4 regions of the Enterococcus gilvus ATCC BAA-350 genome follow, and region 3 is predicted to be linked to each of the others. Evidence: predicted binding sites of a transcription regulator. Region 3 holds the regulator's gene; each other region holds the start of a gene.
What was found. The regulator NrdR, encoded in region 3, represses ribonucleotide reductase genes. The targets are predictions, from matches to a motif close to ACACNATATATNGTGT.
Positions count from the first base shown of each region.

Region 1: the regulator NrdR is predicted to act here: its motif matches at 6,057-6,072, upstream of I592_RS01660 (deoxynucleoside kinase).
Region 2: the regulator NrdR is predicted to act here: its motif matches at 6,020-6,035, upstream of nrdD (anaerobic ribonucleoside-triphosphate reductase).
Region 4: the regulator NrdR is predicted to act here: its motif matches at 1,472-1,487, upstream of I592_RS17490 (deoxynucleoside kinase).

Region 1 covers NZ_ASWH01000001.1:335,608-343,371, forward strand. Annotated here, with positions in the region: gene adhE (bifunctional acetaldehyde-CoA/alcohol dehydrogenase) at 1-938, shown strand, start outside; gene I592_RS01635 (hypothetical protein) at 1,148-1,621, shown strand; gene fni (type 2 isopentenyl-diphosphate Delta-isomerase) at 1,708-2,751, opposite strand; gene I592_RS01645 (phosphomevalonate kinase) at 2,741-3,829, opposite strand; gene mvaD (diphosphomevalonate decarboxylase) at 3,830-4,819, opposite strand; gene mvk (mevalonate kinase) at 4,812-5,753, opposite strand; gene I592_RS01660 (deoxynucleoside kinase) at 6,132-6,788, shown strand; gene I592_RS01665 (helix-turn-helix domain-containing protein) at 6,883-7,581, shown strand; gene I592_RS01670 (IS3 family transposase) at 7,473-7,764, shown strand, end outside.
Region 2 covers NZ_ASWH01000001.1:2,453,440-2,461,203, reverse strand. Annotated here, with positions in the region: gene I592_RS12275 (HTH domain-containing protein) at 1-1,021, shown strand, start outside; gene I592_RS12270 (hypothetical protein) at 1,192-1,722, shown strand; gene dinB (DNA polymerase IV) at 1,907-3,028, shown strand; gene nrdG (anaerobic ribonucleoside-triphosphate reductase activating protein) at 3,020-3,622, opposite strand; gene nrdD (anaerobic ribonucleoside-triphosphate reductase) at 3,724-5,916, opposite strand; gene I592_RS12250 (ABC transporter ATP-binding protein) at 6,340-7,107, shown strand; gene I592_RS12245 (FtsX-like permease family protein) at 7,097-7,764, shown strand, end outside.
Region 3 covers NZ_ASWH01000001.1:1,678,299-1,686,062, reverse strand. Annotated here, with positions in the region: gene polA (DNA polymerase I) at 1-609, shown strand, start outside; gene mutM (DNA-formamidopyrimidine glycosylase) at 878-1,711, shown strand; gene coaE (dephospho-CoA kinase) at 1,714-2,313, shown strand; gene nrdR (transcriptional regulator NrdR) at 2,499-2,972, shown strand; gene I592_RS08270 (DnaD domain protein) at 2,984-4,297, shown strand; gene dnaI (primosomal protein DnaI) at 4,297-5,223, shown strand; gene I592_RS08260 (tRNA (adenine(22)-N(1))-methyltransferase) at 5,340-6,053, shown strand; gene I592_RS08255 (Nif3-like dinuclear metal center hexameric protein) at 6,034-7,155, shown strand; gene pepT (peptidase T) at 7,180-7,764, shown strand, end outside.
Region 4 covers NZ_ASWH01000002.1:506,893-514,656, forward strand. Annotated here, with positions in the region: gene pnuC (nicotinamide riboside transporter PnuC) at 1-605, opposite strand, end outside; gene I592_RS17490 (deoxynucleoside kinase) at 660-1,367, opposite strand; gene I592_RS17495 (hypothetical protein) at 1,577-1,786, opposite strand; gene I592_RS17500 (hypothetical protein) at 1,799-2,371, opposite strand; gene I592_RS17505 (MarR family winged helix-turn-helix transcriptional regulator) at 2,385-2,804, opposite strand; gene I592_RS17510 (MFS transporter) at 2,938-4,305, shown strand; gene dhaM (dihydroxyacetone kinase phosphoryl donor subunit DhaM) at 4,407-4,775, opposite strand; gene dhaL (dihydroxyacetone kinase subunit DhaL) at 4,768-5,346, opposite strand; gene dhaK (dihydroxyacetone kinase subunit DhaK) at 5,415-6,398, opposite strand; gene I592_RS17530 (MIP/aquaporin family protein) at 6,553-7,275, opposite strand; gene glpK (glycerol kinase GlpK) at 7,348-7,764, opposite strand, start outside.

The DNA of each region.
Region 1 (7,764 bases), 1.3 Mb from region 3:
TGGATGCGGCAAAAGGAATGTGGATGTTCTTTGAACACCCAGACACGTCATTCTTCGGCGCGAAACAAAAATTCTTGGATATTCGCAAACGTACTTACGGAATTGCGAAGCCTGAAAAAGCAAAATTGGTATGTATCCCAACCACTTCTGGTACAGGAGCGGAAGTAACACCATTCGCAGTTATCACAGACAGCGAAACACACGTGAAGTATCCATTGGCTGACTATGCGTTGACACCGGATGTTGCGATTGTTGACCCTCAATTTGTTATGACGGTACCTGCTTCAGTAACAGCAGACACTGGTATGGATGTGTTAACACATGCGATCGAGTCTTATGTATCTGTAATGGCTTCTGATTATACTCGTGGATTGAGCTTACAAGCAATCAAGCTTGTTTTCGAAAATCTTGAAAAATCAGTTAAAACAGCTGACCCAGAAGCGCGTGAAAAAATGCATAACGCATCAGCGATGGCGGGTATGGCATTTGCCAATGCATTCCTAGGAATTTGTCACTCAGTGGCACATAAAATTGGTGGAGAATACGGTATTCCTCACGGACGTACGAACGCAATTCTATTGCCTCATATCATCCGTTACAATGCCAAGGACCCTCAAAAACATGCGATGTTCCCTAAATACGACTACTTCCGTGCGGATACTGACTATGCAGATATTGCGAAGTTCTTAGGACTTAAAGGCAATACAACAGCAGAATTAGTAGAAGCGTTGATCGAAGCAGTTTACAACTTAGGTGTAACTACAGGCATCGACATGAACTTGAAGGCACAAGGCGTGACTCAAGAGACGTTGAATACAACGGTTGATCGTATGGCTGAATTGGCATACGAAGACCAATGTACAACAGCGAATCCGAAAGAACCGTTGATCAGCGAACTAAAAGAAATCATCGTAACAGCGTACGATTACAAAGCGTAAATTAGAAATTCAGGAAGGTCCTCATGAGATGAGGGCCTTTTTTTAGTGCATGATAGGCAGAGTAATTTTCCTATTTTTTAGAAAAAAATAAATTTGATTGTTTTTATTTAAAACATTCATTTTTTTTAGATAAAATGAATCTCTTTGATTGTTATAGCCTGTGAAAAACGATAGACTAGAAATCAGGATAAGAAGAAAGGTTCGAGGTCATGGAGAAACTGAAACGAGAGATAAATGAGTTAGCTGAATCGAATGCGCGATTAGGTGCATTGATTGATTATTTAGCAAATGAAAAGAAGTTAATGGCAAGTAAAGCAAACCACATTTTTATGTTGGATATGCAAGACTATGTGGCGGCATTAGGCCGACTCGCTCCCTCAGATTCGAAAGTATCGGTGACATTGCCAGAAATCAAACAAATCAATCATTTGCTTACTAAACAGTATGAATTAATGAAGCTTATTCGAAGAGACTATGCACGACTTGAAGTTTCAGGGAATCTACCAGAAGATCTGACTTTCGACGAACGGAAGAAGAAACATTTTAGACGGTTGCAAATTATTAATCAATTGCTATTGCAAGACAATATCTTTTTCCAATCTATGCTGGATGACAAAAAAATCAGCGGCAACATTCGAATTGGTGAGAAAAAGAGTTGGCTTCAACGCCTATTTAAACGATAGATACGGCCGGTCCGACATGCAAGACGGGTCAGTCGAAATAAAAAGGAGGAGATCGCTTGATCTCCTCCTTATTGTGCCTCCGCATATTACTTACGTAAAGCGAATGCTGTATAATCAATTTCCCTTGCCTGGCACCATTCTTTTGGCGCGCCGCTCAAGATAATAGGGTTACGCGTCAATTCTGCTGTCGTGGCTTTGCCTGTCATAAGATACAAGCGATGAAGCTGAACTTTCCAATCCTCGATCATTTCGATCGTATCATCGATACCATTGCTGATTAGATGATTCAATATTGTCGCAGAAAGACCAACGGCTTTTGCGCCTAAACACAACGCTTTAAATATGTCATAGGCATCGCGAATGCCGCCAGAAGCAAGGATCGTCATATCGCTAATGGCTTGTGCTTCTAAGAGAGAGATCACTGTTGATTGGCCCCAATCGTCTAGATAAGACAATTCTCTCTTTTTTCGACGAGCATTTTCAATTTGTGAAAAGCTTGTCCCTCCGCGACCTGAAACATCCACGGCGTGAACACTGAGTGCTTGTAACTGTCGGATCGTCTCTTTGCTCATACCGAATCCAACTTCTTTAACGACTACAGGGACAGACAATTTCTGAACGGTATCATGTATGTTCTGAGACCACTCATGGAAATCTCGGTCTCCTTCAGGCATCACGAGCTCTTGCGGTACATTCAAATGAATCTGCATACCATCTGCTTGCAGCAGATCCACGATTTTTTGTGCATCCTCACTTGTTCGGCCGGCACCCATGTTGCCCAAAATAAGCCCGTTCGGATTGACTTCGCGAACGACAGTGTAAGAGTCTGCGACAGTTGGATCTTTCAATGCGGCACTAACAGAGCCTGTTGCCATCATCAAGTTTGTTTCACGTGCGATAATTGCTAAATCATGGTTGATTTTTTTTGTTTTCTCACTACCGCCCGTCATCGCATTGATATAAAACGGTGCAGTAAGCTTAAGCCCAAGAATTTCTGTACTTAAATCGATTTCTTCCGGTCGTACAGAGACTAAAGAAGAATGTACCAAGCGAACAGCATCAAAGTCATTTTCTTTTGGCTTTTGGTGAAATGCACGAGCTAAGGAAACATGTTCATCTTTACGATTCATGGCGATCCTCCGTGAAGTGATAGACGTGTAAAGGCAGGGGCGTAATACCGGCTTTTTCCCAAGAACTCATCAGAGGAAGAATGCCAGCACGCTTATCAACAATAACGATACCGCAGTCACCGCCGCCAGCACCCGAAGATTTCGCTGCACCGCCGTACTTTTCAGCGAGATCATTCAATCGTTTCAATTCTTCTGTTTCAATAGATACATTGCTCAAGCTGGTCAATTGATTCAATAGTTGGCGATTTTTCCGAATCATTTTTTGGATCAGAGCAATGTCATTTTGCTTGAACCCTTGGATCATTTGATCCACACAGTCTGTACTGTCGCGTAAAAAATTCTCATAAGAGGTTTTCTTTTCGTCGCGAGATTGATGGACCTGGTCCACTAAATCAGATGTGGATGCCGGACTTCCAGTCCAGCCAATCAATAAGCGTAAATCCTCTGGGACTTTTAAAGGTTCTATTTTTAAATTTGGCCAGTCACTTTCGATCAATGTCGTCATTTTTTCGGATTCCAGTTTATTTAACACCCATTCATGATCAAAAGTGGAAAAAGCCAACCAGCCGCCATAACAACTTGCGGCAATATCGCCACAAGAACCGTTGCCTTGGACATTTAAGTGAGCCAATGTAGCCAGCTTGAATAGCTCAAGTTGTGAAAGCTGCAAATCGTAAAAAGCATTCAACGCTTTAACAGTAGCTACAGTGACTGCACCACTTGAACCCAACCCATATTTTCGACCATTGGAATTATCCAATTCGCTAGTCACCTTTAAATCGAAGAAGGCGAGTTTTTTCCCTTTTTCTTGAGCGAATTTTTCAGTAAAATGGATCGCCGCTAAAATGTAATGAAATGGATTGTCTCGGATGTCCAGAACCAATTCGTTTTTGCGTCGTGTCCATCGTACAGGAAGGTCGCTATATTGCGCAGATTGAATACTTCCGCTTTTTTTTGCCGGACCGATAGAAACGGAAATAAATTGATCGATCGCTACGATAATCGCGGGATGTCCGGGTTCTACGACAGCGTACTCACCGGCAATATATAATTTTCCTGGTGCGGATACTTCGATCATTTAGGCATCCTCCTTCGATAAGATTTCGATAGCGGGTCCTGCGTGAGCGACCACTAATTGCTTGGCATCAAGATGAGCACTCATAGCGGATAGCAGGGCCGCTTCATTTTTTCGTTCTACTAATAGTTTAACATTTGGACCGGCATCCATTGTGAAATAGCAGGGTAAGCCCCCGTTTCTGATCTGGCGAACAAGGTTCATGACTTTCATACTTTCCGCCGACCAATAAGTAAATGGCGGGGTTGCTGCCAAAGTTGTTCCGTGCATTTTTAAGGCACTGGACTCAGAAACTTCACCGAGTGCGATAAAATCTTTTTCTTTTATAGCTTTTTTTGCTTTGGCTAAATCTTGTGGTACAGTTTGCAACCAGCCATCATAAAAAGCGGAGGTCTCCACAGTACGCTGCATCCCGTCACGACTAGAAATGTCCTTTTGAGCGTCGTTAACCACGACGAAAATCATACTTAAGTCGTTCTCAAAATCCGAACTTGGAATTTGAACGGCATAAGAAGTTTCGTCGGAATACCCTTTTTGCCATTCTGCAAACCCGCCATAAATACTACGGCAAGCAGATCCAGAACCGCGGCGAGCCAAACGAGACAGCTCTTCGGGAGTCAAATTTAGATTCAGGGCATCACTCGCAGCGCCAGCCAAAGCGGCCAAGCCGCTCGCAGAAGAAGCTAATCCTGCCGCAGTTGGCACAAAATTCTTACTTTTGACGACTGCACGTAGGGAGGAATCTGTTTTTGAACGCACGAAATCAAGAAAGCGACTCACTTTTAAGGTCGCTTTCGAATCTTGCCATTGGTTGTCTAAATAAAATTGGTCTTCTTTTAGTTCTTTAGAAAACGTAACTTCCGTTTCTGTATAAAAAGCGTCCAGTGTTAATGACAAGCTATTATTCATCGGAATAATCAATTCCTGATTTTCTTTGCCCCAATATTTGATCAAGGCGATATTCGTATAAGCTCGAGCTTTACCACTATACATGTGCGTACACACCTAACCCTTCGATCCATGTATTTCGGGCGCCTGCATCCAACAGAATACGTTGCAGCCGACGTCCGCTAGTTTCATTTTCGGCTAAAGCAATCATACAGCCGCCGCGTCCGCCGCCAGTTAATTTAGCACCTAATGCTTGGTTTTCTAAAGCCGTTTGAATCAAATGATCTAAGTGGGAATTGCTAGTTCCCAACAAACGTAATAGTCCTTGCGCTTGATTCATACAATCCCCTAGAATCTGTGGTCGATTTTTTAAGATCGCCTGTTGCGCCTGAGCAGTCAGTTTCCCTAATGACCGCATTTGTTTATTCGTTTCGTAAGGACGCATTTCCATCAATTTTGCGATGTCCTTGACTGCTTTGCGTGTTTGACCCTTTACACCAGTATCCGCAACGACTAAAAAAGCATCCATATTTAGTTGAAAAGGCCGAAATCCAATGCCTTTTTGATAAAGAATGGGTTCAGTACCGCTGATGGTTGTCGCATCAATACCGCTAGGGTTCCCATGAGCAACCGCTTCTGCCTGATTTACGAAATGCAACACTTTTTCTTGAGTTGCAGCTTCCTCCATCCAATCAAAAACGGCGCGAGTGATCGCAACGGCAACCGCTGCGCTAGACCCCATTCCGCGTTCTGCTGGAATAGAGCTGTCGATTTTTAAATAGAACGGTTCTGGAATCTTGAAATGTTTTACCAAGTACCAAAGTAACACCGTTACATTACGCATTGTATTGGGAGCTTTAGAAAGCGGCCCGTGGAAGAAACTAGATTCAATCCATGATTCCAAGTCATTCGCTTGGATGGTTGCTTGGATGCCTGTCCCGGAAAACGGAAAAGCGATGGCTGGCTCTCCATAGACAACCGAATGTTCTCCCATTAATATGATTTTTCCGCTGGCATAACCCGAGCCAATCGATTTCATAAAAAAACCCCTGTTTCGTTTTAGAGTAAGTAGATATTAGAAAATAATTTATTTCTCTTCAATATTCATTTTAATTGAATCGTTCTTATAGCAAAAACAATTTGTTTTCTTTTTATCTTTTGGAAGAAAATACTGTAAGAATCTTTACTTATCAGTAGGTGTCTGTTTTTTGTCTCTTTCCATTTTACTCAGAGTCAGCGGACAAGTAAACGAAAGCGTTGAAAAGTTTTTGAAAATCAACGCTTTTTTAAACATTCTTTAGAAGAAAAAGTGATCAGATTTTTTTGGTTATTTTGTTTGACGACACAAGATATTGGGGGTATATTAGATAAGTTGAAAAATACGCACTATATTTTGTATGAAATGAGCTGGGGGTTTATGAGCGTGATCGTATTAGCAGGAACTATTGGAGCAGGGAAATCAAGTTTGACGGCGATGTTGTCAGAACATTTAGGCAGTCAAGCTTTTTATGAATCAATTGAAGATAATGAGGTATTGCCGTTGTTTTACGCGGATCCAGAACAATATGCCTTTTTATTGCAGATTTATTTTTTGAATAAGCGTTTTGATAGCATCAAAAAGGCGATGCAAGATGACAATAATGTGTTGGATCGTTCCATTTATGAGGATTCCTTATTGTTCCATCTGAATGCCGATCTTGGTCGAGCAACAGAGACAGAAGTAAAGGTCTATGATGAATTGTTGGCTAACATGATGCAGGAACTACCATATGCTGCACATAAGAAGCATCCCGATCTGTTAGTTCACATTCGTGTTTCTTTTGAAACGATGATGGAACGTATCCAAAAGCGTGGACGGGAATATGAACAATTGGAATTTGATCCAACTTTGTATGATTACTATAAAGAATTGAATAGTCGTTATGACCAATGGTATGAAGAATATAACGAAAGCCCTAAAATCCAAATTGATGGAGATCGCTTGAATTTTGTTGACGATGCAGTTGCTCGGGACGAAGTGATTCGTTTGATTGATGAAAAAATTTTAGAGGTTCAAGGAGTTTCCGTAGATTAATAAGTTAAAAAAGCTTTGCCAGATTTGATACGCTCCCTATAAAGTAGACAAGGAAAAAACAAAAATCCAAGTCTACTTTATAGGGAGTTTTTGTATGTCAAAGAGAAGTATTTATTCTCCAGAAGAAAAATTTCAAATTATTTCAGAAGTGATGGATAAACGTCGTAGTGTGAACAGTGTCGCTAAGAAGCATTCCCTTTCTTGGACGACGATAAACAATTGGATTCGTAAATATAATGATGACGGAATCGAGGGACTAAAAGAAGCAACAACGTGGAATCAGTACGATAGTGGACAAAAGCAGGAGGCTGTTTTGGCTGTCATAAATGAAGAAATGTCTCTCTATCGAGCAACGACGTTTTTTCAAATTTCTTCGACCTCTGTGTTAAGAAGATGGGTTTCACGCTATACTAATGGGGAAACACTAAAATCAACAAGTAAAGGCAGTGTACCCAAAACCATGAAAAAAGGACGTAAAACCACCTATCAAGAGCGTATCGAGATCGCTCAATATACAATCGCTAATGAACTGAACTACGCACAGGCGATCGAAAAATATGATGTCTCTTACCAACAAGTGTACTCTTGGGTAAAGAAATACCAGCAACACGGAGAAGAAGCACTAAAAGACAATCGTGGACGAAACAAATCAAGCGAGTTCTTAACCGAAGAAGAGCGGTTGAAATTAAGAGTAAAAGAACTGGAAGCACGAAACAAGCATTTAGAAATGGAGAACGACTTCGCAAAAAAGTTACAAGAGATTCAACGGCGAAACCGGTCCTCACGTTCGTAAGAAACGTGGAACTCTATCAAACGATTTCAGAACTGCATGAAGAGAAGCACTATTCAATCACGAATCTCTGTCAATTGGCTGGGATCGCACGCTCTTCTTACTATAAATGGTTGAAGTGGAAACCCTCAAAAAAAGAACTTGAAAACAGAAAACTGGCAAAAGAGATCCAGAAGAAATATGACA
Region 2 (7,764 bases), 780 kb from region 3:
CACGAGAAAAAAATGTCAACGGCAATTGCAATTGTTAGAATGGATTCAATACAGTCGCTATTCAGTCACAGAGCTGGCTGAGAAAATGACCGTGAGCAGAAAAACGATCTCACGGGACATAGAGGAGCTGCGACAGAAAAATTTCTTAATAAAAGAGAAGATTTGGCAAATCAACTGGCAGTCCGAGCCGAATTATTTAGGACTCTGCCGTAAATTGATCCGCGCAGATCCGCGATTTCAACTATTTCGAGGCTATCTTTGGAATGACGGGGATACCAAAAGCAGCTATTCCAAGCTAAGACGCTTGAACAAGCAGATCCTTCATTTGAATATTTCTGTGAATCACCGATCGGGAGAGGTAGCGGGCGAGCCTGCACTGATCGTGCTGCTGCAGTTACGCTATTTACGAGATTTCTACTCTTTTGAGGAACAGGAAATGTATGATCAACTGGCGCACTATTATTTAAATCGGTCCCTCCCCTCCATTGAGAAAGCGGCGTTTTTTGCGGGGGAACAGTTAGAAGACTTCCGCAGTCAGTTCGGAGTGGAGTCGCCATTGGCGGAATATTTCTATTTTGATTATCTTAGGCATCATTTCGACAACTATCTTGATCTTTACAGGTCCCATCAGCAGCAGCGGAGCAGCTTGTATCAGGAGGTGCAGGAGGCATGTGCCATTATTGAAGAAGTATTTATAGAAGAATCCGGCACTACGGAGGAGCTGCTGGCTGCTAAATTGTTTGATTTATTTTTAGGGGTTTATCAAGGGCTGCCGCTGACGCTCTTCAATTTGAAATGGCGCGGGGATACGGTGAGCGATCATTTCTTTATCATAGCCAAAGAATTTAAACGACGATTGCCGTTTTTGACTAATTGCCAGCTGGATGAATTGGCTTTTGCGTTAAAGGAAATCTTCTCTTCGGTCCATTCAGCCTCCTTAACGCTGACCCCCAATTTAAAATCTTCCTTGTTGATCCAAGAAAGGTATCAGGCCTACAACACTTCTCCAAGAGGAAACTGAGGTGAAGATTTTTCTTCAAGATAGGTTATGCTATAATGATGAAGACTACGTTGAGGATGCCGTTCTATTTTGCATCTTTTTGTACATTCGTGGGTGAATAGAATGTAAAACAACTAAAAATAGAAGTTCGTTCTTTCAATCGATGGACTATTAAATAGGAGGAGAGCTGAATGGGGTTAAGAAAATTAGATGTTCCGACATCTTCCATTACAGAAGTAAAAAAATCGCCAATGGATGTTTTTGCTCAAGCTCGAAAAGCAGAGACAGGGGTTTATATTTTCAACCGTGAAAAAATTGCTGGCGTCATGCTGACAAAGGAACAATATGAAGCGTTGGTAGAGGAGCTGAACACCTTACGGGATACCTTGTACCAACCAGTAGAACGTGAATTGCCCGTTCCTGAAGAACTAGAAGAATTGGCGACCGCCTTGAGAACTACTTTGGCGAAGGGCTCTGTCATTTCTGCCCGTTACCTGGATGAGCGAATGGTAGCGACAGGATTTATCACCAAGAAGACCGGCTTTGGCGGTGTGACTGAAATGATGAAAGAGCTGGAAGATACAGGGAAAATCATTTACCAGCTTCGCCGTCGCGAACACAACAAAGTTATTTATGCCGAAATCTTCGGAGAACCTCAAGAGTTCCAACGAGGCTCTGCCGACAAACTAATGATCCGCAAAGTAAATCTAATCGAACGTTAAACACTCATAGGAAGACAACAGTCCTTTTTCCGTACTTTGGAAGAAGGACTTTTTTTGAGAAAAGAATCCGACAATCAACGAGCCTTCTTAACGTCTTTTAACTTTCAGCAGGATTGATTGTCTCTGAACAAACGTTCGGTTATAATGAGGGGGAAGATTTTTACGACTAAAGGGGGTGTGTACGATGGCAGAATTGGTTTTTCCATTGAAAAATGATACATCGAGAAAAATCATTCACATGGATATGGATGCTTTTTTTGCCTCGGTAGAAGAGCGGGATGATCCTGAGCTGGCGAAGCATCCGCTGGTGATTGCTCGCCACCCTTCGGACACAGGCGGCAAAGGGGTCGTGACGACGGCGAACTACAAAGCGCGAATCTACGGTATCCACTCAGCCATGAGTGCGCAGAAGGCCTTCGAATTATGCCCACAGGCTATTTTTAAGCCAGGCGATCATGAAAAGTATCGGGCTGTCTCGCATCAGGTACGGGAAATTTTCCACCGTTACACGGATATTATTGAGCCTGTCTCGATCGATGAGGCATATCTGGATGTCACAGAAAATAAAATGGACATCCGCTCGGCCATCAAAATCGCGCGTTTGCTCCAGCAGGATATCTTGCAGGAGCTGCAACTGACTTGTTCGGCAGGAGTCAGCTACAATAAATTTTTAGCGAAGCTGGCTTCTGATTATCAGAAACCAAAGGGCATGACCGTTATTTCACCTGAAGAGTCTGTGGTTTTTCTGAAGCGATTGCCGATCGAAAAATTTCACGGGGTCGGGAAAAAGACTGTTCCTAAAATGAATGAGTTGGGAATCTTTACAGGTGGAGACCTCTACGAAAAGAGTGAGATGTTTCTGATCCAAGAATTTGGGAAGATGGGCTATTCCTTGTATCGGAAGGTGCGTGGAATCCATGATTCGCCAGTTCACATTACCCGTGAGCGAAAATCCGTGGGAAAAGAGCATACCTATGGTCGTCCGCTATCCACGGAGGATGAAGTCTTAAGTCAACTGCGTCAGTTGGCGGAGAAGGTGGAAGAATCCCTGCGGCGCGTACAGCGCCACGGAAAAACAGTGGTACTGAAGATTCGCTATACAGATTATACGACCGTGACACGGCGCGTGACGCTGCCTTATTACATAGATAAAAAAGAAGAATTGTTTTCTCAAGCGAGTTTGATTTGGGAGGAGATCGGCGGAATAGAAAAAGGAATCCGATTAGTCGGTATTACCTTGACCAATCTAGATCCCATTGCTTTTGAAAATATTGTTTTGCCATTGTGGGAAGAGCGATCAGATTAGTTCGCTCTTTTTAATTTGTTCAAATGCTTTTTCTGAATCATGAAGCTTTTCCCAGATCACGACGCGGCCTTGAGCCAATGATTTTTTCACGTCAATGATCCGCTGGTTAGAGCTGCCGCGAAATTGCAGCATCAAATTTTTCTTTGAAAGATCGAAACGGCCATCGACCAAAATATCGATCTTGCTCAGCATCTCTAATTTGTCTTCACTGTCCAGCAGCAATTCTTCAAACGTATACCCGCTCCAAGACCAGATATCTTTGGTGTCGCCAAATTCAGCGTGCATCCGATCGATCACTTTTAGGCAGACTTGCGTGTTTAGGAAGGGCTCGCCGCCTAGCAGGGTGATGCCTTGGACATAATCGTGGGCGGTGTCGGCGATCAATTGGTCTTCGATTTCTTGAGTAAAGGGTTTGCCATAATGAAAGTTTTGCGCCGCCGCATTGAAGCAGCCTTCACAGGCGAAGGGACAGCCGCTGACGTATAAACTATTTCGAACGCCTTCACCATCGACGAAGTTGTAGGCCTTGTAGTCAGCAATATACAGTTGGCTCAACTCACTTGCGAGCCATTCTTTTGGTTTGGGATTACGCATGTTTTTTCCCCTTTCAACTAAAACAGGGAGCGGCAAAGAGCGCCGTCCCTGTCAACAGTTATTCCTTTTAGACGGTGCAAACGAGGGTTTGCGCGTCTTTTTTATTTCATATGTTTCACGCGAGAAGCGATCTCTTCGTGACGGCCATGAACCATTGGACGTGCTTGAGGATTCCCCAGGTAACCGCAGGTCCGTTTTACCACATCACAGGATTTTGGATCGTGATTGCCGCATTGCGGACATTCAAAACCACGTTTGGTTGGTTTGAAGTCGCCTTCGAAGCCGCATTCGTAGCAGTGATCGATCGGTGTGTTCGTTCCTAAGTAGGCGATGCGGTCGTACCCATAATCCCAAACAGCTTCCAGTGATTTAGGATTTTGCTGGAGAACCGGGTATTCACAGTAATGGATGAAACCACCAGAACAGTATTTAGGATACTCTTTTTCAAAGTCCAGCTTCTCGAAGGGTGTCGGATTTTTCCGAACATCGTAATGGAAACTGTTTGTGTAGTAGTCTTTGTCCGTGATATTTTCAACAATTCCGAAGCGTTCGGTATCTAAACGGCAGAAGCGGTCAGTCAAGCTTTCACTTGGCGTTGAGTACACGCTGAAGTGGTAGCCGTATTCGTTGCCCCAAGCATCTGCGTGTTCCTTCAAATCTTTCATGATATTCAAAGTGAAGGCTTTTGCTTCTGGGTCGCCTTCCCATTCGCCGCCGTAAAAGACGCTGGCTACTTCGTAAAGACCGATATAGCCTAGCGAAATGGTTGCGCGTTTATTTTTGAACAATTCATTTACAGCATCGGTACGTTTCAAGCGTTTACCGAAAGCGCCGTATTGATAAAGGATCGGTGCGTTTGCCGGCGTTGCTTCTTTACAACGATCAATTCGGAAGACTAACGCGTCTTTCGCGATTTGCAGGCGTTCTTCTAGTAATGACCAGAATTTTTCTTTGCTGCCGCCAGATTCTAGCGCGATTCGCGGCAAGTTCAATGTCACAACGCCAAGATTCATCCGTCCCGCATTGATTTCTTCCCCTTGGTCATTTTTCCAGCCTTGTAGGAAGGAACGGCAGCCCATTGGTACTTTGAAGCTGCCAGTCAATTCGATCAGCTTGTCGTAGTTCAAGATATCTGGATACATACGTTTCGTAGCACATTCCAATGCCAATTCTTTGATGTCGTAGTTTGGATCTGTTGGTTCAAGATTTGTCCCGCGGCGCAGAGTAAAGATCAATTTAGGGAAGATCGCTGTCCGTTTTTCACTGCCTAGACCTTCGATCCGGATTTGCAAGATCGCTTTTTGGATCTCACGTTCAAACCAATCCGTTCCAAGACCGAAGCCTAAAGAAGTGAAGGGGGTTTGTCCGTTTGATGTAAACAACGTATTGATTTCATATTCCAAACTTTGCATCGCATCGTAAATGTCTTTTTGCGTTTTTTGTTTCGCAAAGGCTTTTTGTTTTTCAGGATCATCGATCCATTCTTCCGCGTCTTTCAAGTGTTTTGCGTAATTTAGGCGCGCAAAAGGAGCTAACAGCTCGTCTGTACGGTCTGCGGAGCAGCCGCCGTATTGGCTCGATGCCACATTGGCGATGATCTGCGAGATTTGGGCAGTCGCTGTTTGGATCGATTTTGGACTTTCAACTTCCGCATTCCCGATCTTGAAGCCGTTGTTCAACATGCCTTTGAAGTCGATCAAACAGCAGTTGGTCATCGGTGTATAAGGATGGTAGTCCAAGTCATGGTAATGAATGTCACCCTTTTGATGGGCATTGGCTACGTGAGGCGGCAGCATCTTCAAACCGATGGATTTGCCGACGATCCCAGCAGTCAAATCACGTTGTGTGTTAAAGACATCACTATCCTTATTCGCATTTTCATTCACGACGGTTTGATCCTTGTTGATCAATTTTCCGATCGTAAAGTTGATGTCCGTCGCTTTGCTGCGCTGGAAGTCGCGGCGTGTCCGGTAATTGATATATTCTTCTGCTAATGCATATTCGTTGTGCTCTAATAATGTATGCTCCACGATATTTTGGATCTCATAGATTTTAATGTCGCTGTTAAACCGTTCTGAAATTTCTGCATCTACCCGTTCAACGATTGACTGAATACGTTCGTGTGCTAAGGGGTCGACGGATCCTTTGATTTTCGTTTCCGCTTTGATCAAGGCATCGTAAATTTTTTGGTCATCAAAAGACGTGTGACGACCATCACGTTTTACGACCTTAATATTTTTCAGCGATGGTTGATATTCGTTGAGCAATGAATCTTTTGAGTGGATTTCCATCATTATAAACAACTCCGTTTCCTTTAAACTTCATTATCAATCATATAGTATTTTTAATGACGATGCAACGATATATAGGGGTAAATTTTGTAAAAAAAAGAGCGGCACACTATATATAGTGTGTCACTTTACTGAAAGATAAATGAAAGCTGATAAGGTCAAGCTTCTGATTACTATAAAATAACTGGAAAATATTTTTCCATAAACATGTAAAAATTGTAAGATTATTGAAGGTCGTTTCACATAAGAAACTGACCTAAATATGATACCATAAAGAAAAAAATTTAGATATTAAAAATAGAAGAATCACCAAAGGATTTGCGAGCGGCTGTCGAGGGACTTTTTTCACCGGCAGCACCAGAGCAGGCGGTGAAAAAAGTCCGCCTATTCTTAAAGGACGAGAGAATCCTAGTTAGGAGAAAGCAAATGGGTAAAATGATCGATGTGCAGCATTTAAGCAAAAGCTTTGGCACACGCAGCAATAAAGTAACGGTGTTGAATGATTTGAATTTTTCTGTTGGAAAAGGTGAATTTGTAGGGATCATGGGGCCCAGCGGCGCAGGCAAGACGACGCTGATGAACATTCTTTCCACGATCTCTTTGCCGACGATGGGTTCTGTCAGAATCGCTGGCGCAGATATCACGCAGATGCGGGAAAGCCGATTAACGGACTTTCGTCGAGAGAATTTGGGGTTTATTTTCCAGGATTTTAATTTGATCGATAGTCTGACCGTGAAGGACAATATTATTTTGCCGTTGACGGTCAGTAAGCTTTCTTATGAAGAAATCGAGGAACGGGTGATACGGCTGACGAGAATCCTGAAGATCTCAGACATTCTGACACGGTACCCGGAAGAAATCTCGATTGGTCAACAGCAGCGGACGGCGGCAGCTCGGGCGTTGATCAGCCGGCCGTTGGTCTTGTTTGCGGATGAGCCGACGGGATCGCTGGACTCAAAGTCTGCTACAGAATTTTTGAATTATTTGGACGAGGTCAATATCCATGAAGATACGACGATCTTGATGGTGACACATGATCCCTACACAGCCAGCTATTGCAACCGCGTCTTGTTTATCAAAGATGGCCGTTTCTTTTCGGAGATCGTTCGCCGGTCTTCCCGTAAAGACTTTTTTGAGAAAGTGATCGATATGCAGGCTACGATCGGCGGAGGTGGGAAGGCCAATGCTGATTAGTCTCATTTGGCGCGGGTTTAAAAAACAACTGGGGAATTATTTGATTTTTTTCTTTAGTCTGATTTTCGCGGTAATGGTCTATTATTCTTTTACTGCCATGACGTATGAACAGCCGCTGATTCGCAGCGCTGGAAAGAATACGCAGCTAGTAGCGATGCTGGGCTTCGGCAGCTTTGCTGTAGTCGTCATCTTATTGTTCTTTATGGCGAATACCAACCGCTTTTTTATTGAAAATCGTCGAAAGGACATTAGTATCTTTCATTTATATGGTCTCAATTATTATCAAATTTGTCTTTGGTTCATCTTAGAGATTTTCTTTATCGGGATCTTTTCTTTCGTTATCGGGATCGGGTTAGGGGTGCTGCTGTCTAAGCTCTTTAGTATGATTTTAGTCAAGGCGATGGATTTGCCCTTGCAGGTCCATTTCTTCTTTTCATCAGATGCGATCCTCACCACAGGGCTCGTCGTCTTGTTCATCTTAGGGGCGGTCTCGTTTCAGATATTGTGGCTTGTTTCAGGCTACAAATTTTCCCATTTGATGAAGATTCGCTTGCGGAAAATCCAAGCCATGAAGTTGAGGATAGGACAGAAAATTCTTGGTGCGATCGGGATTCTGTTTTTACTAAGTGGTTGGGGAATGGCTGTGATGTATATCCG
Region 3 (7,764 bases):
TTCCGTGACGGAATGGATATTCACACGAGTACCGCGATGCGTGTCTTCAATGTTTCTGAAGATGAGGTAACACCGAATATGCGCCGCAATGCAAAAGCAGTGAACTTCGGTATCGTTTATGGGATCTCTGATTACGGCTTGTCACAAAATTTAGGAATCACCAGAAAAGCAGCTCAAGAATATATCGATACGTATTTCGAAAATTATCCAGATGTAAAACGGTACATGGAAGAAAGTGTTCGAGAAGCAAAAGATAAAGGCTATGCGGCTACCTTATACAATCGCCGACGGTATTTACCAGACATTAATGCCCGCAACTTCAATCTTAGGTCCTTCGCTGAGCGAACGGCGATCAACACACCGATCCAAGGAAGTGCTGCAGATATTTTGAAGTTGGCAATGATCGAAATGGCAAAACGTTTGAAAGAAGAAAAATTGCAAGCAACGATGCTGTTGCAAGTGCACGATGAATTGGTATTTGAAGTCCCTGAGAGTGAATTAGAACAGTTAGACGCACTCGTAAAAGAAGTGATGGAAAATACTGTCCAATTAGATGTGCCGCTTTTGACGGACAGCAATTGGGGCAAAACATGGTATGAAGCAAAATAGTGAAAAGCTGGAAGAAATTCCAGCTTTTTTACTTCATTTAAATTGCTGCGGGCATGTTAGAATAAGAATGATTGCCTGTTCTTTCTAGAGAAAACAAATTATTTTTCGCTTTTTTAGAAAAATGGTACCGTTAATACGAACTTGCGCCTTTTTTGCGAGATAAAGATACGTACCGCTTCACTGTTAATATATCCAGAGATGTGAAGGGCGTACCTGGCTCAAGCAAGTTCATAAAATCGAATAAAAGAATAGAGTTAGGATGATAGATATGCCAGAATTGCCAGAAGTTGAAACAGTAAGGAAGGGGCTAGTTTCTTTAGTCAAAGGAAAGACGATCGCAAAGGTCGATGTTTATTGGCCAAGAATCGTTGAATTCCCAGAAGTAGAAATTTTCCAGCAGCAGTTGATCGGGGAGTCCATTGAAACTGTCGAACGTCGGGGGAAGTATTTAATTTTTCAGTTTACTCATTATGAAATGGTTTCCCATTTAAGAATGGAAGGCAAATATGAATACTTTAAACAGCCGACGCCATTAGATAAGCACAGCCATGTACGCTTTATTTTTTCAGATGGGTCAGAACTGGTCTATCATGACGTTCGAAAATTTGGCCGAATGGCGCTGCTAAAAAAAGGGACAGCCAAGGAGTACAAAGGTTTGGCCCAATTGGGACCGGAGCCGACAGATGAAGACTTCGATCTAGCGCTTTTTAAACAGCAGTTAAAAAAATCCTCAACCATGATCAAGCCATTATTATTAAATCAAAAAGTGGTGGCAGGTTTAGGGAATATTTACGTGGATGAAGTGTTATGGCTGGCAAAGATTCATCCAGAGCAGCCTGCTAATACATTAAGTGCGCAATCTGTTCGTCGTTTACGAGAAGCCAGCATTGAAGTGATTGGAAAAGCCAAAGAAGCAGGCGGCACCACTATTCGGACGTATTTGAATGCGCTGGGAGAAGCAGGTCATTTCCAACAAGAGCTGCATGTCTATGGACAAACGGGGATGCCTTGCTCTCGTTGCGGCACACCAATTATAAAGATCAAAGTTGCTCAGAGAGGAACGCATCTCTGCCCACATTGTCAAAAATTGAAGAAGGTGTAAAGATGAGCTTTGTTTTAGGCATTACTGGAGGAATCGCTAGTGGAAAATCGACGGTGGTAACTCTTTTTAAAGAGCAAGGATTCCCTGTTGTCGACGGGGATATTGTTGCTAGAGAAGTGGTTGAACCGGATACGGAAGGACTTCATGCTCTAAAAAAAGTTTTCGGCTCGGAAATCATCAAAGAAAATGGCGCGCTAGATCGAAAAAGATTAGGAACGATTGTTTTTCAAGATGAAGAGCAGAGAAACCTGTTGAATCGAACATTAGATTCCTTTATTCGGAAGGAAATTACGAAACAAACAGAAGAGGCTAAGCGCGTAAGCCCCCTTGTGATCGTGGACATTCCTTTATTATATGAAGGAAAGTATGAAGCGATGATGGATCAGGTCGCGGTAGTGTATGTCACTCCAGAAATACAATTGCAACGGTTGATGATGAGAAATGATTTTTCAGAAAAAGAAGCCTTGGAACGAATCAACAGTCAGCTTTCTTTAGAAGAAAAGAGAAAACGAGCAGATGTGGTCATTGATAATTGTTCCTCGAAAGAAACAACGCAGCGGCAAGTCCTTGATTGGCTAAAAAAAAATAAATTTGTTTCTTAAAGAATTCGGCGTCGTAGCAGTACGACGCTTTTTTTAGCACGCTGGTTATGGTAAACTCATGTTATATAAACAAATAAATTTAATGTCACAGCGAATCGTTGTTTTTAAAAAATTGTTCTATATAACAAAATATATTTCACAAAATCAGTGAATTTAACTAAACGTAAGAAAGTGTGGGTGAAGCAATGCGTTGTCCAAGATGTAATCATAATAATTCTCGAGTGATCGATAGTCGACAAACTGATGACGGACGAGCGATTCGCCGTAGAAGAGAGTGCGAAAGCTGTGGGTTTCGGTTTACAACCTTTGAGCGGATCGAAGCAGCTCCTTTATTAGTTGTTAAGCGAAACGGGGATCGTGAAGAGTTCAGCCGTGATAAAATTTTACGCGGATTGATCCGTTCGGCGGAAAAACGCCCAGTCGCGATGGAACAAATGGAACAAATCGTTGATCACGTGGAAAATCGGGTCCGCAGCATGGGAGAAAATGAAGTTCCAACGAGTCAGGTTGGCGAATTTGTCATGGAAGATTTGATGGAAGTGGATGAAATTGCGTATATACGTTTTGCAAGTGTATATCGACAATTTAAAGATATGTCTGTGTTCTTGAAGGAATTACAGGAGATCGTTGATAAAGCGAAATCAACGGATGAAGAGTAGGAGGCTTTTTAGTGGCAGAAGAACTAAAACCCAGCACCTTTTACACGGTCTTTGGAGAGCCACAGCTTGATCAAAGTAAGCAAGAGGCGTTGCTTTATTTGTATCAGCCGATCATTGGCAGCGCCGCATTAAGTCTCTATTTAACCTTAGCAAGTGACATTACCATCGAAGGAAAAAGTCCTAGTTTGATGCATACAGACTTGCTGGCTGCTGTCGATACTGGACTGATGAATTTGATCAAGGCACGAGAACAGCTTGAAGGAATAGGTCTGTTAGACACGTACCAGCAAACGGATGATGAGATAGGATTGAGTCTGCTGTATCATTTAAGGACCCCGATGTACCCAGTTAAATTTTTCCAAGATCCATTAATGGGTTATTTATTATTAGAAAAAATTGGTACGCGACGGTATGAACGGTTGGTGGAGCGTTTCAAGCCAAAGGATTTTGACACAACCACTGCTAAAAATGTCACGAAGCGTTTTCGCGATGTTTACCGTTTTGATGAGAAAATCTTTGACAGCCAGAGTGAGCTGCTGGAAAAAACACAGGATGATTTTTCAGATTCCAGAGACTTTGATTGGTCATTGTTTAGCCAACAATTGAAACGATTCAATCTTATTTTATCTGTTGATGAACGTGAAAAATTACAGACCTTCCAGACTCTTTATGGTTTGGGGGAACTGGACCTTGCAGAATATGTTGCCAAAGCTGCGGCGGGTGAGAAGACAGGCGTTAATTTTACTTATTTGCGACAATTGATCAATAAAGAGAAGCGGCCGATTATTCCTACTGCTTCACCGGAAGCTGTTACTGAAAATAAAGAGACAACGGGGACTTTTTCACCGCAAGAGTTAGAAATTATTACACAAAGCAAAAAAATCGCGCCGGTCACTTTCTTAAGAGCGATAAAAAGAGAAAAAGGCGGATTTGAAACAAATACGGAAGTTCGATTGCTAGAGGAATTGATCGGTAGAAATTTACTCCCTAAGAGCGTCATCAATATCATCATCAATTATATTTTAGTGATCCAAAATCAAGCTGTAATCAATGCGAATTATTTAAATGCGATCGCCAACGATTGGGCGCAAAAGAAAATCACAACGCCGGAAGCAGCAATCGCGCATGTCCGACAGAACAATCAAAAATTGGTTCGTAAGACTCAACCCTCGCGTTCAAATTACCAAAAGCGTGGAGCGGGTCGTAAAGAGGCATTGCCGGAACATATCAAGCAACCGCCAAAAGAAACAAAATTGACGCCAGAAAAAGAAGCGGAATTGAACCGTAAATTAGCAGAATATTTGAGTAAAGAAGGTGACGATTGATGGAAGATGTAGGAAAAGAATTGAATCGCATCATTAGAAGCCGCGGAGTTGATGGCCGTTACCGTCAAATGATGGAAGAAGTTTTGGCTGATCCGGATGTTCGTCAATTTATTGAAGAACACAAAGAAAAATTAACGCAAGAGGACATTGAAAAATCTTTTGCAAAGCTTTACGAGTTTGTTCAAGAAAAGAAAAAATTCTTGGCCTCTGATCCAACCATGATCGCACCAGGCTACGAACCGCAATTAAGCTTGAATTTTCATTTTATTGACGTTACTTATGTACCTACCGATGAGTTGTTGCGTTTGAAGCGCGAGGAGGAAATCCGTAATCGAGTGAATTCTTTGGATATGCCTAAAGATATTCGTAAAGCCTCTATCCGTACTTTTGAAGTCACTTCAGGACGAAGCGAAGCGCTGGAGGCTTCCTTAGATTTTATAAATCAGTATGAGGGCAGCCCTAAGTCGTTTCATAAAGCGTTGTATTTAGTGGGGACATTTGGTGTAGGGAAAACCTACTTGTTAGGAGCCGTGGCCCATGAACTGGCTGTCAAAGGATTCGAAACCACGCTGTTACATTTTCCAACCTTTGCTGGAGAAATGAAACAAGCAATTTCAAACGATAAAGTGGGCCCTAAATTGAATGAAGTGAAGCGTGCGCCAATTTTGATGATTGATGACATTGGTGCCGATTCTATGAGTGCTTGGATTCGTGACGAAGTTCTAGGTGTTATTTTGCAGCACCGTATGCAAGAACAGCTCCCAACATTCTTTTCTTCAAATTTCAATATGGATGAGTTGGAAGAACATTTGTCTGTTACACAACGCGGGGATGAAGAGCCGTTAAAGGCCAAAAGAATCATGGAACGTATTCGTTATTTGAGTAAGGAAATATTCGTGATTGGTGAAAACCGTCGAAATGGTTAAAAAGCGAAAAGTTTCTTAGAAAAAGAGAAACGCCCTATTAAAAAGCGCTGTCATTTAGCTCTTTTTAAGGGCGCTTTTTTTAAGGAGTGTTATAATTATTTTTAGGATGTGAAAAAATGAACGCGAAAGATTTATCCCTTCGTTTACAAAAAGCGGCGGAATTTGTTCCGCAAAATGCCCGATTAGCCGATATCGGCTCGGACCATGCCTACCTTCCAGTGGCGCTGATGCTTCAAAATAAAATTTCTTATGGTATTGCCGGGGAAGTGGTTGTAGGTCCCTATAAATCCGCTCAGAAGCAAGTAGCAAAAAACGGATTAGAAAATAAAATTGATGTCCGACTTGCAGATGGACTGGAAGCCGTAAAACTGGAAGACCATGTTTCAGCTATTACTATCTGCGGTATGGGCGGTGTATTGATCCGCGATATTTTACAACGGGGAAAAGAAAAAAATCGTTTATCTGGAGAAGAACGACTGATCTTGCAGCCAAATGTTGGTGAACGTCAATTACGAAAATGGTTAGTAGATGAGAAATATACGATTACTGACGAGTCGATCCTCGAGGAAAATCAGAAGGTCTATGAGATAATCGTCGCAGAAAAGAAAGAAACCATTCCAGAGTACACGGAAAAAGAGTTGTTCTTTGGGCCGATTTTGTTGAGAGAAGAAAATGAAGTATTTCTAGAAAAATGGCAATATAAATTATCTAAGAGTGAGAGAATTTTGAACAGCTTACATCAAAGTGATCAAGATGTAGCCGAGAAAATCCGTGAAGTCGCACAAGAAATCGAATGGATCAAGGAGGTACTTGCACATGCAGGGAAATAAATTTATTCAACGATTCAACGAGTATTGTCCTGAGTGGTTAGCTGAAGATGGCGATCCTGTTGGCTTGCATATCGGCACCTTAGATAAAGAAGTCGATCGTATTATGATGAGTCTGGATGTTCGTCCAAATGTTGTTGAAGAGGCAATCGCTAAAAAAATTGATCTGTTGATCGTGAAGCACCCTCCGATATTTCGTCCAGTTTCTCGCTTGACGACGGATGAGGTGCAAACGAAGATGTATGCAGATTTACTTAAGCATGACATCGCAGTCTATGCGGCACATACCAATATGGATATTGTTTCTAATGGATTGAATGATTGGTTTTGCGAAGCCTTGGATGTTTTCAATACGAGTCATTTGGTCCAAACGCACACGATCTCCATGAAAAAAATGGCTGTTTATGTTCCGCAAGAAAACGCAAAAGAAATGCGTCGAGCATTAGCTGAAGCTGGTGCGGGGGAACAAGGGAATTATCAAGCAACCTCGTTTACAGTAAATGGGACAGGTCGTTTTACACCAACGGAGGAAGCGAACCCGGCAATTGGATCGAAAAACGTGCCGGAACAGGTTCAGGAAAGTAAAATCGAAGTTATTTTTCCTGAAACGAGACAAGCAGCGGTTGAACAAGCAATGCTCGCTGCGCACCCCTACGAAGAACCGGCTTATGATATCTACTCGTTAGATAATCTCACCGAGAAATTTGGGATCGGCCGAATTGGTGAGTTGAAAGAAGCACTACCGACGGAAGATTTCATTGAGAAGGTAAAAGAAACATTTCAATTGGACGGATTACGGGTCGTTTATCCTCATACGGAGAAGAAAACAATCAAGCGAGTGGCTATTTGTGGCGGAAGCGGTGAAAAATTTTATCGCGATGCTTTGGCTGCGAAAGCGGATGTTTACATTACTGGAGATGTCTATTACCATACCGCGCATGATATGCAGGAAACAGGGATGCTGGTGATTGATCCGGGCCATTATATTGAGTCATTGTGCAAAGAAAAGATGGTGGCTCTATTTGAACAATGGAAAAATGAAGAAGAATGGACAGTCGATTTCTTCGTGTCTGAGACGTCCACGAATCCTTTTTCATTTAAATAAATAAGCATTAAAGGAGAGAGTAAGATGTACGAAAATTTATTACCACGTTTTTTAGACTATGTGAAGACAGAAACTCGTTCTGATGCGACAAGCACCACAACACCCTCAACACAAACACAGGTAGCATTTGCCAAAGAGCTGATGAAAGAATTAGAAGAAATCGGCATGAAGGATGTTGCTTATAATGAAAATAACGGCTATGTGATTGCTACTTTGCCAAGCAATCTTGACAAAGAAGCGCGGACGATCGGCTTTATTTCTCACATGGATACCGCTGACTTTAATGCAGAAGGCGTCAATCCTCAAATCATTGAGAAGTATGATGGCGAATCAACGATCAAACTTGATGCTGAAGGCAAATATACATTGAACGTAAAAGATTTTCCTAATTTAAAAAATTACAAGGATCAAACCTTGATCACAACGGACGGATCGACGTTGCTTGGCTCTGACGACAAATCTGGGATCGCTGAAATTATGACAGCAATGGAATATTTGATCGCTCATCCTGAGATCAAACACGGTGAAGTTCGTGTTGGTTTTGGTCCGGATGAAGAAATCGGTATCGGTGCGGATAAATTTGATGTAAAACAATTCAATACGGACTTT
Region 4 (7,764 bases), on a different contig from region 3:
GCTGATCCATGTCTGAATGAGATATACCAAAGGACCATCTGGGCAAGACCTGAAGCCAGCCACCAGTAATATTGATTGTTGTAGCGTAGGAAACTAATGATTCCGGCGCTCAAACTGATTGAAAAGGCGATCGCGTCGATCCAAGGACGCGGATCATCCGTAAAGCGCTGGATCAAATAACCCGAAACGAAATACATCAGGATCGTGCTGATGATCGCGAGGACCCATGTCTTTCCAGTAAATTTACGAATTTTCGATGCCATGTTATGATTCCATTCTTTACTTAATAAAACGGGAATATCTAAAGTGATCATATACGCGATTTGTTCGCCGATGCTCAAATAATTTTTTGCGGAGTATCCGACGTAAATAAAACAAATGGCTGAAATAATTCCTAAAACACCGTTGACTGATTTTGCGGCGTTGATGGACAAAATACATAACACGCCTAATGTCGTTCCGATAAAGGTGATTACTGTAAGTGCGTTCATCGGTTGATTGACGAGTGTCATGACCTGACAGCCTAAGCTAAAGAAAAAGAGATAATAGTTTTGTTGCGGCCATCCTTTTAATTGGTGAAGTAGAAATTTGAAATAGTTTAACATGATTGGCTCCTTCTAGAAAACGGTCGTTCTTTTTGGTTCATTTAAAAAGAAATACTAAAAAATACCTTTTTCAATACTTCTTCTTGAAGAATAGCGGGAGCTCTGGGGCTCTTGCAGATTCAGTTTTTCGGTTTCTTCCTTGATTTGTTTGATCACGATCTCCGCCGCTTGCGGATCAGCGACAAAATCATAGCGATCCCCATCAATTTGGATTTTTGGACAAATATCGAAGTTGTCGTACCATTCTTGGTAACGCTCATTTACCATTCGATAATACGCCAAGAGCTCTGGATTCGTGGCTACTTGCTCGTACTCACGCCCTCTTTTTTCGATCCGATCCAGCATCACATCAAAAGAAACCTTGATATGCACCAGTAAATCAGGTCGTTTTTTCGGTGCTGCATGCTCCAATTCCTTCAACATCGTCTCCATCAAATTGTCGTACTGGAGAACCTCGTCAGCACTCACCCGACCAAGATCCGCATTCAAATGAAATAACAGACTGTCTTCGTAAATCGAGCGATCCAAAACATTGTCCGCTTGCTGCAATGCGTCCTTCATTGCTAAAAAGCGTTTATTTAAAAAGAATATTTGAAGCAGAAACGTATATTTTTCTGGATTCGAGTAAAACAATGGCAGCACTTCGTTGTCATCCACATTCTCGTAAAATGGCTTCGAGTTCATCTCCTGCGACAACATATCTGTCAGACTGCTTTTTCCCGCACCAATCGTACCAGCGATCAATAGCATCGTTTCATCCATCCCTTCTCACTAAAAATTATTTTTTATCCTTGATAATAGTACTCCTAAACTTTTTTGAAGTAAAGTCTAGATTTTGTGTCTTTTTAGTGATATGAGAAAAACAGACACAATATATAGTGTTTTCGGTTACACGAAATTGAATGTGCTTTCTTTCCTATCAAAACAAAAAAGACGCGAATCTCATGTATTCGCGTCTCCTGTAAAAATCATTACCATTCCATATCTTCCATCCGATTCTCTAATTCTCGGATTTCTTCTGTGAGTTCTTCCATCGCATCCTTGATTTCATCCAGCGTCATCCCACTAGAGCTGTAGCCTTTGTAATAGGCTGTGACATACTCTGACTCCTCTAATTGACGGAGCCGATTCCGAAGAGTGCCCAGAAGTTCAATGTCTCTTTCATATTGAAGCTCGTCCATCCGTTTTCTCCTTTACGCTAACGCACTCGGACTTGGCAATTGCGGGCCTTTTCCTTCTCTTGCTAGAACCCAATCATCGTTGTCCCACATTTCCGTTTTGCGACGACCGCGGAAATAATCCCATCGTGAATCGATTTCCATTTCTACCACTGCACCGCCGCCGCCGAGGGTTACCCAGTTGTAGCTGCCGTTTCTGTGTGCAAACTTGATCCATTGCACAGGGAAAGTTTGTTCTACTCCGTTCTCGTCAATAAAAGAACGTCGTTGATTTTCATTTCGGATGAAGGATAGTCCTCTGGCATATGAGCGGTTGGTTTTATGGAAGACTTCCTCCGCCAGATCCATCGCCCGTTCATTGGATAGTAATTTTCCATCGGGTACGTGGGAATAATCCTTGAAGCTTACAAGAACACCGTTCTCGATGACTTCAATGATTCTTTCTCCGTTATAGGTATACACGCCGTCTTTTTGGTAGCGATCAATGGTGACTGTTTTTTTATTTCTACTCTCAACCGCTTCATTGACTAATTCATAGTCCTTTGGCATGGTTGTTAATTGTTCTGATAAATGGTGTTTGATTTGCATGGTTATCGCCCTTTCATTCTGACTCAGCTAATTTTCCTAATAGTTTTTCAAATGTTTCCTGCTCTGCTGAGGTTAACAAGGAGAGAAACTTGGATTGAGCACGCGCAACGCTTTCGATGATTTCAGCATATACCGCATTTCCTTCTTCGGTTAATTCCAGTAGAAAGCCTCTCCGATCATGGTCGTTTTTTTCTTTTAATACAAATCCTAGATCGATTAATTTCTGTGTGGTTCTCGTCACATTGCTTCCGTTAAGTCCTGTCAGTGTGATCAACTTCTCTTGAGGCAATCCTCCGTGATCGTGGATCTTCATGATAAAGTAATAGTTTGTAGCGTTCAACCGCAACGGGGCCAGCTCTAGATCAAGCTCTTTATGATAATCTCTCGATAATTTTCCTAACCATTTCAAGTTACTTTCTGTTTTCTGCTCCATAAAACCCCTCCTTTTTAGTTGACAACTCTCGTCTGCGCGATTTATAATTGCGTGCGCAAGCATATAATAAATCCATTTGACTTTTTTGTCAATCCATTGGCTTGTATGCGTGACTTATTAAGGAGGTCTTTTCATGGGCAACACAAAAAAAGGATGGATGTTACTGGCGATCTATATTGCGACCTTTATGACAGCGATCGAATCCACCATCGTCGTGACGGCGGCGAACGCGATCTCGAAAAGCTTCGCTGGCGATGTTCCTATTTCTTTATTATTCTCGAGTTATCTATTTTCTAGTGCCTTAGCAACACCGATTTTAAGCCGACTGGCTGATCAATATGGGAAGAAACGAGTTTTTCTATTCGGACTTTTCTTGTTTATCGTCGGAACTTTTTTATGCGGCATTTCGACATCCTTTTCTTTGCTGATTCTCTTTCGGGTGCTCCAAGGAATCGGCGCTGGCGGCATTATGCCCATCACCTTTGCCTTGATTGGTGATTTGTTCGATTTTGAGACGCGCGGGAAGATCATGGGATTGAATAATTCGGCTTGGGGGATCGCTTCTTTGGTTGCCCCGCTACTTGGCGGCTTCTTAGTCAGCCAGCTAAGTTGGCATTGGGTCTTCTTTATCAATATTCCTTTTGGTCTTTTGACGATCTTGATCGTTCAGTTCTTTTATAAGGAAGAAAAAAAATCTTCTTCAACGAAATTCTCATTTAATGAACTGAAACAATATTTGTTTTTAACGGTCAGTCTGTTTCTTGTACTCGTTGGCATTCAAGTACTGACTACGAATCTCGGATTCGGCGGACTTTTCTTCGTCGCGGGCATCATCCTTCTGTACACATTCCTTCTTAGTGAAAGAAAGCAAGCAGACCCTGTTTTGCCCATCGAAGCGTTCAAGGCTTCCGGATTTCTGTTATTTACAATGATCACTTTTTTGATCAACGGGGTATTGATTGGCTTTCAAGTTTATGTGCCTTTATGGATTCAAACGGAAATGCACCTGTCTCCAACCTTTGCTGGATTGGCGCTTTTACCGTCCTCCATTTTCTTCATTACCGGTTCGTTCTTTTCCGCCCAGCTTAGCAAGCGCTTCGGTAGGGAACGCTTATTGATTTTCTGTTTGGCGGTCAATATCGCGGTATTTGCGGTTTTAGGTGTACTGCCTCAACACGCACCTTATCTTGCCTTTCTCCTTTTGGCTTGTTTCTCAGGTTTTGGCATTGGGACGACGGTTACGACCAGCGTATTATCCGCACAAGCGGCTGCGACTGGTAACAATATTGGCGCAGTATCGGGATTTATCACGCTCTTTCGAACACTCGGACAAAGCTTCATGATCACCTTCTTCGGCATGATCTTTTCCCTTTTTGCACATTCATCTCTTTCGACCACGGGCTATCACGCCGTCTTTTTCTCGGCAGCATTGATCGTACTAATCAGCCTGTTACTCGTCTATTTTGCGACACGAATCACCAAGGAAAAAACACCGAACTAACAGAAAACTGGCTGCCGATTTGGCAGCCAGTTTTTGTAGGCACATCGATAAAACAAAAAAAGAAGTCAGTTCACACTGACTTCTTCTCGAATAACGATTTTCTATTTTACTTTTAAAGCAGCGAGTTGCGTTTCTATATCGGCTTCTCCGACATCTGCTGCCAACAATGCACAGGCGGTGTACGCACTTTCAACCAAAGCGGTATCAAAGAGCGTCACTTTTTTTTCGGTCATTTCGATGGCCATTTCTAAATTCATTTTGGCACTGCCAAGGTCATAAAAAGCAAGGAGCTCGTCAGCGGAATTTTCTTCGATCGCTTGAGAGATCCGTTCCATTGATGTGCCGATGCCGCCGTCTTCTAACCCTCCGGCAGTCGTAACAGGAACATCTTTTGCGACTTCACCGATCAACCGTTTCAGTCCTTCAGGTATTTCTTTTGTGTGTGATACCAATACTACGCCTCTAGTCATTAAAAACACCTGCCTCGATCATGGATTCAAATAAATATGCAGAGGACATGGCGCCAGGATCAATGTGTCCGATCGACCGTTCGCCGACATAAGAAGCCCGTCCTTTTGTTGCTTTGATATTTTTTGTTTTTTCGACTAAGATCTCAAGTGTTGCTGGATTCAACGTTCCATTGTTCAAGTTTTCTACCGCGGGCACCCATAGATCAAGCATCGTTTTTTCACCAGGTTTTGAATTGCCTCGTTTTTCGATCCCCGCAATGGCTGCATTTAGTAAGATTTCTGGTTCACTTGATTCTTTGCTGGCTTTCATCATTTCCATCATTGCTGTCCCGTAAAGAGGACCTGATGCCCCGCCGACTTTGCTGATCAACGCCATAGCAGTCGCCTTCAAAATGTCCGGCAATTCTCCAGACAGATCCGCAGCCATCACCGCGTCCATCCCGCGAGCCATATTGTTTCCATGGTCGCCATCGCCGATCGGTGTATCGAGTTCGCTTAAATAGTCTTTCTTGATCTGGATTTTTTCATTGAATAGTTCTAAGGTTTTTCGTAAATTATCTGGTGTAAACATAATGGGCCTCCTTGGATACTCTTTTGTACAGCATTTCGATCGTTATACGTTCCAGCTAACAGTTCTTTTTACCAAGCAATCGTGTGAACGGGTTCATTCAATAAGCGCACACGTTCGTCGTCTAATTTGATCATCGTGATGGATGCTCCGGCCATCTCCAACGAAGTCATGTAGTTTCCAACTTTACTGAAAGCAAGATCGAGGCCGTCTTCCGCCAAAATCTTTTTACTGTCATTGAATAAAATGAACAGCTCCATCAATGGCGTTGCGCCCATCCCGTTAACGAATAATCCGTATTTATCGCCTTCTTGCCACTTGAATTCTGCTTTCAATTTACTGATGATCTCTTCGGCGATCGCGTGAGAAGGTTTGATCTTTTCACGGCGATACCCAGGTTCCCCATGGATTCCTACACCAAACTCGATTTCGTCATCTGCTAAAACAAATCCTGGCTTGCCCACTTCTGGGACAGTCGCTCCAGATAACGCGATGCCGACTGTTTTTATATCTTCTACTAACGCTTTTCCGTAGCTTGCCAATTCAGAAATAGATTTTCCTTCACGGGCCATGGCACCTAAAATTTTATGAACCAATACGGTCCCAGCTACACCGCGCCGACCTTGTGTATAGGTACTGTCTTCTACAGCAATGTCATCATCTACCAAAACAGAATCGACTTCAATATCATCCATTTCTGCCAAATCTTTTGCCATATCAAAATTCATGACATCGCCTGAATAATTTTTAACGATCATTAATGTGCCTTTGCCTTTATCAGTTGCTTTGATGGCTTCATGGATTTGATCGGGAGTTGGCGAAGTGAAGACCTGACCACAAACTGCGGCACTTAACATACCATCCCCAACAAACCCTGCATGAGAAGGTTCATGACCGCTTCCGCCGCCGCTGACCAATGCCACTTGATCATACTCATCACTACGTGCAACAACTAATGTTTCCGGTACTTGCTTTACATAATCTGGATACGCGCCAACTAATCCGCTGACCATTTCTTCCACAACATTCTTTGGATCATTGATAATTTTTTTCACTTGCTCTTCCTCCTTATTCACTTCAAAGTATTTGTTCCTCCTTAACCGTAGAACAAATCCCTTTTTTTGTCCACGATCCGCTTCTACAGGGGCCGCAGACATTGGTATTAAAAATAGTAGGGTAATAGAACATGTCCTATTACCCTAAACAAACTTAAATTGGCAACGCCATAAATAACAATGCTGCTAAAATACCGCCGATGATCGGACCGACTACGGGTACCCAAGAGTAGCCCCAGTCAGAGTCTCCTTTATTTGGAATCGGCAGGAATGCGTGGGCGATCCGCGGACCTAAGTCACGGGCAGGGTTGATCGCATACCCGGTGGTCCCACCTAAAGACAGCCCGATAACTAAGATTAAAATACCAACAGCGATTGGATTCAGTCCATCGCCAAATTTACCCATGCCAAATGTCAGCAACGCAAACACTAACATGAAGGTACCGATAATTTCACTGATAAGATTGGCGCCTAAGCTTCGGATCGCTGGGCCAGTAGAGAATACACCAAGAATGGTCGCTTGATCTTTGGTTTCTTTCCAATGCGGATAGTAATGAATATAAACAAGAACTGCACCAATGATTGCACCGATCATTTGACCTATGATGTATGGAACGACCATATCCCAACCGATTTTTCCGGCGATCGCCATTCCGATCGTTACAGCAGGATTCAAATGGGCAAAGGACATATACCCCGCCGCGTAGGCACCGATCGTAACCGCTGCGCCCCAGCCTAGAGTGATCGCGATCCAGCCTGCGCCTTCTGCTTTTGTTTTACGCAAGCTTACACCTGCTACGACACCGTCACCTAATAATACTAAAACCATGGTCCCAATAATTTCTCCAATTACCTGCGTTGACATACTTGTGTCCATAAACTCATCCCCTTAATTTTTATTCTTATATCAGCTACACAACTTTACATGCTGCGCAGCTGACGAATTGAATTAGTTTTCTTTTGGTTTATGTTTGTATTGCATGGTCGCCTGTACGGCTTCTTGCCAACCTTCGTAAAGATCATCAGTAACTTCTTTATCCATTGAAGGGTCAAAACGTCGACCATCTGCTGCGAATTTCTTGATTTCATCTATGTCTTTCCAGTAGCCGACAGCTAATCCGGCAAGATACGCTACTCCCAAAGCGGTCGTTTCCAAATAAGGCGCACGTTCTACTGGTGTTTGAAGAATGTCTGCTTGGAATTGCATCAATAAATCATTCTTCGATGCGCCGCCATCGACACGTAACAGCTTGATGTCTGTGCCAGAATCTTTCGCCATCGTATTTACGACATCGGCCGTTTGGTACGCCAGTGATTCTAATGTTGCACGGATAAAGTGCTCTTTCGTTGTTCCACGCGTCAAGCC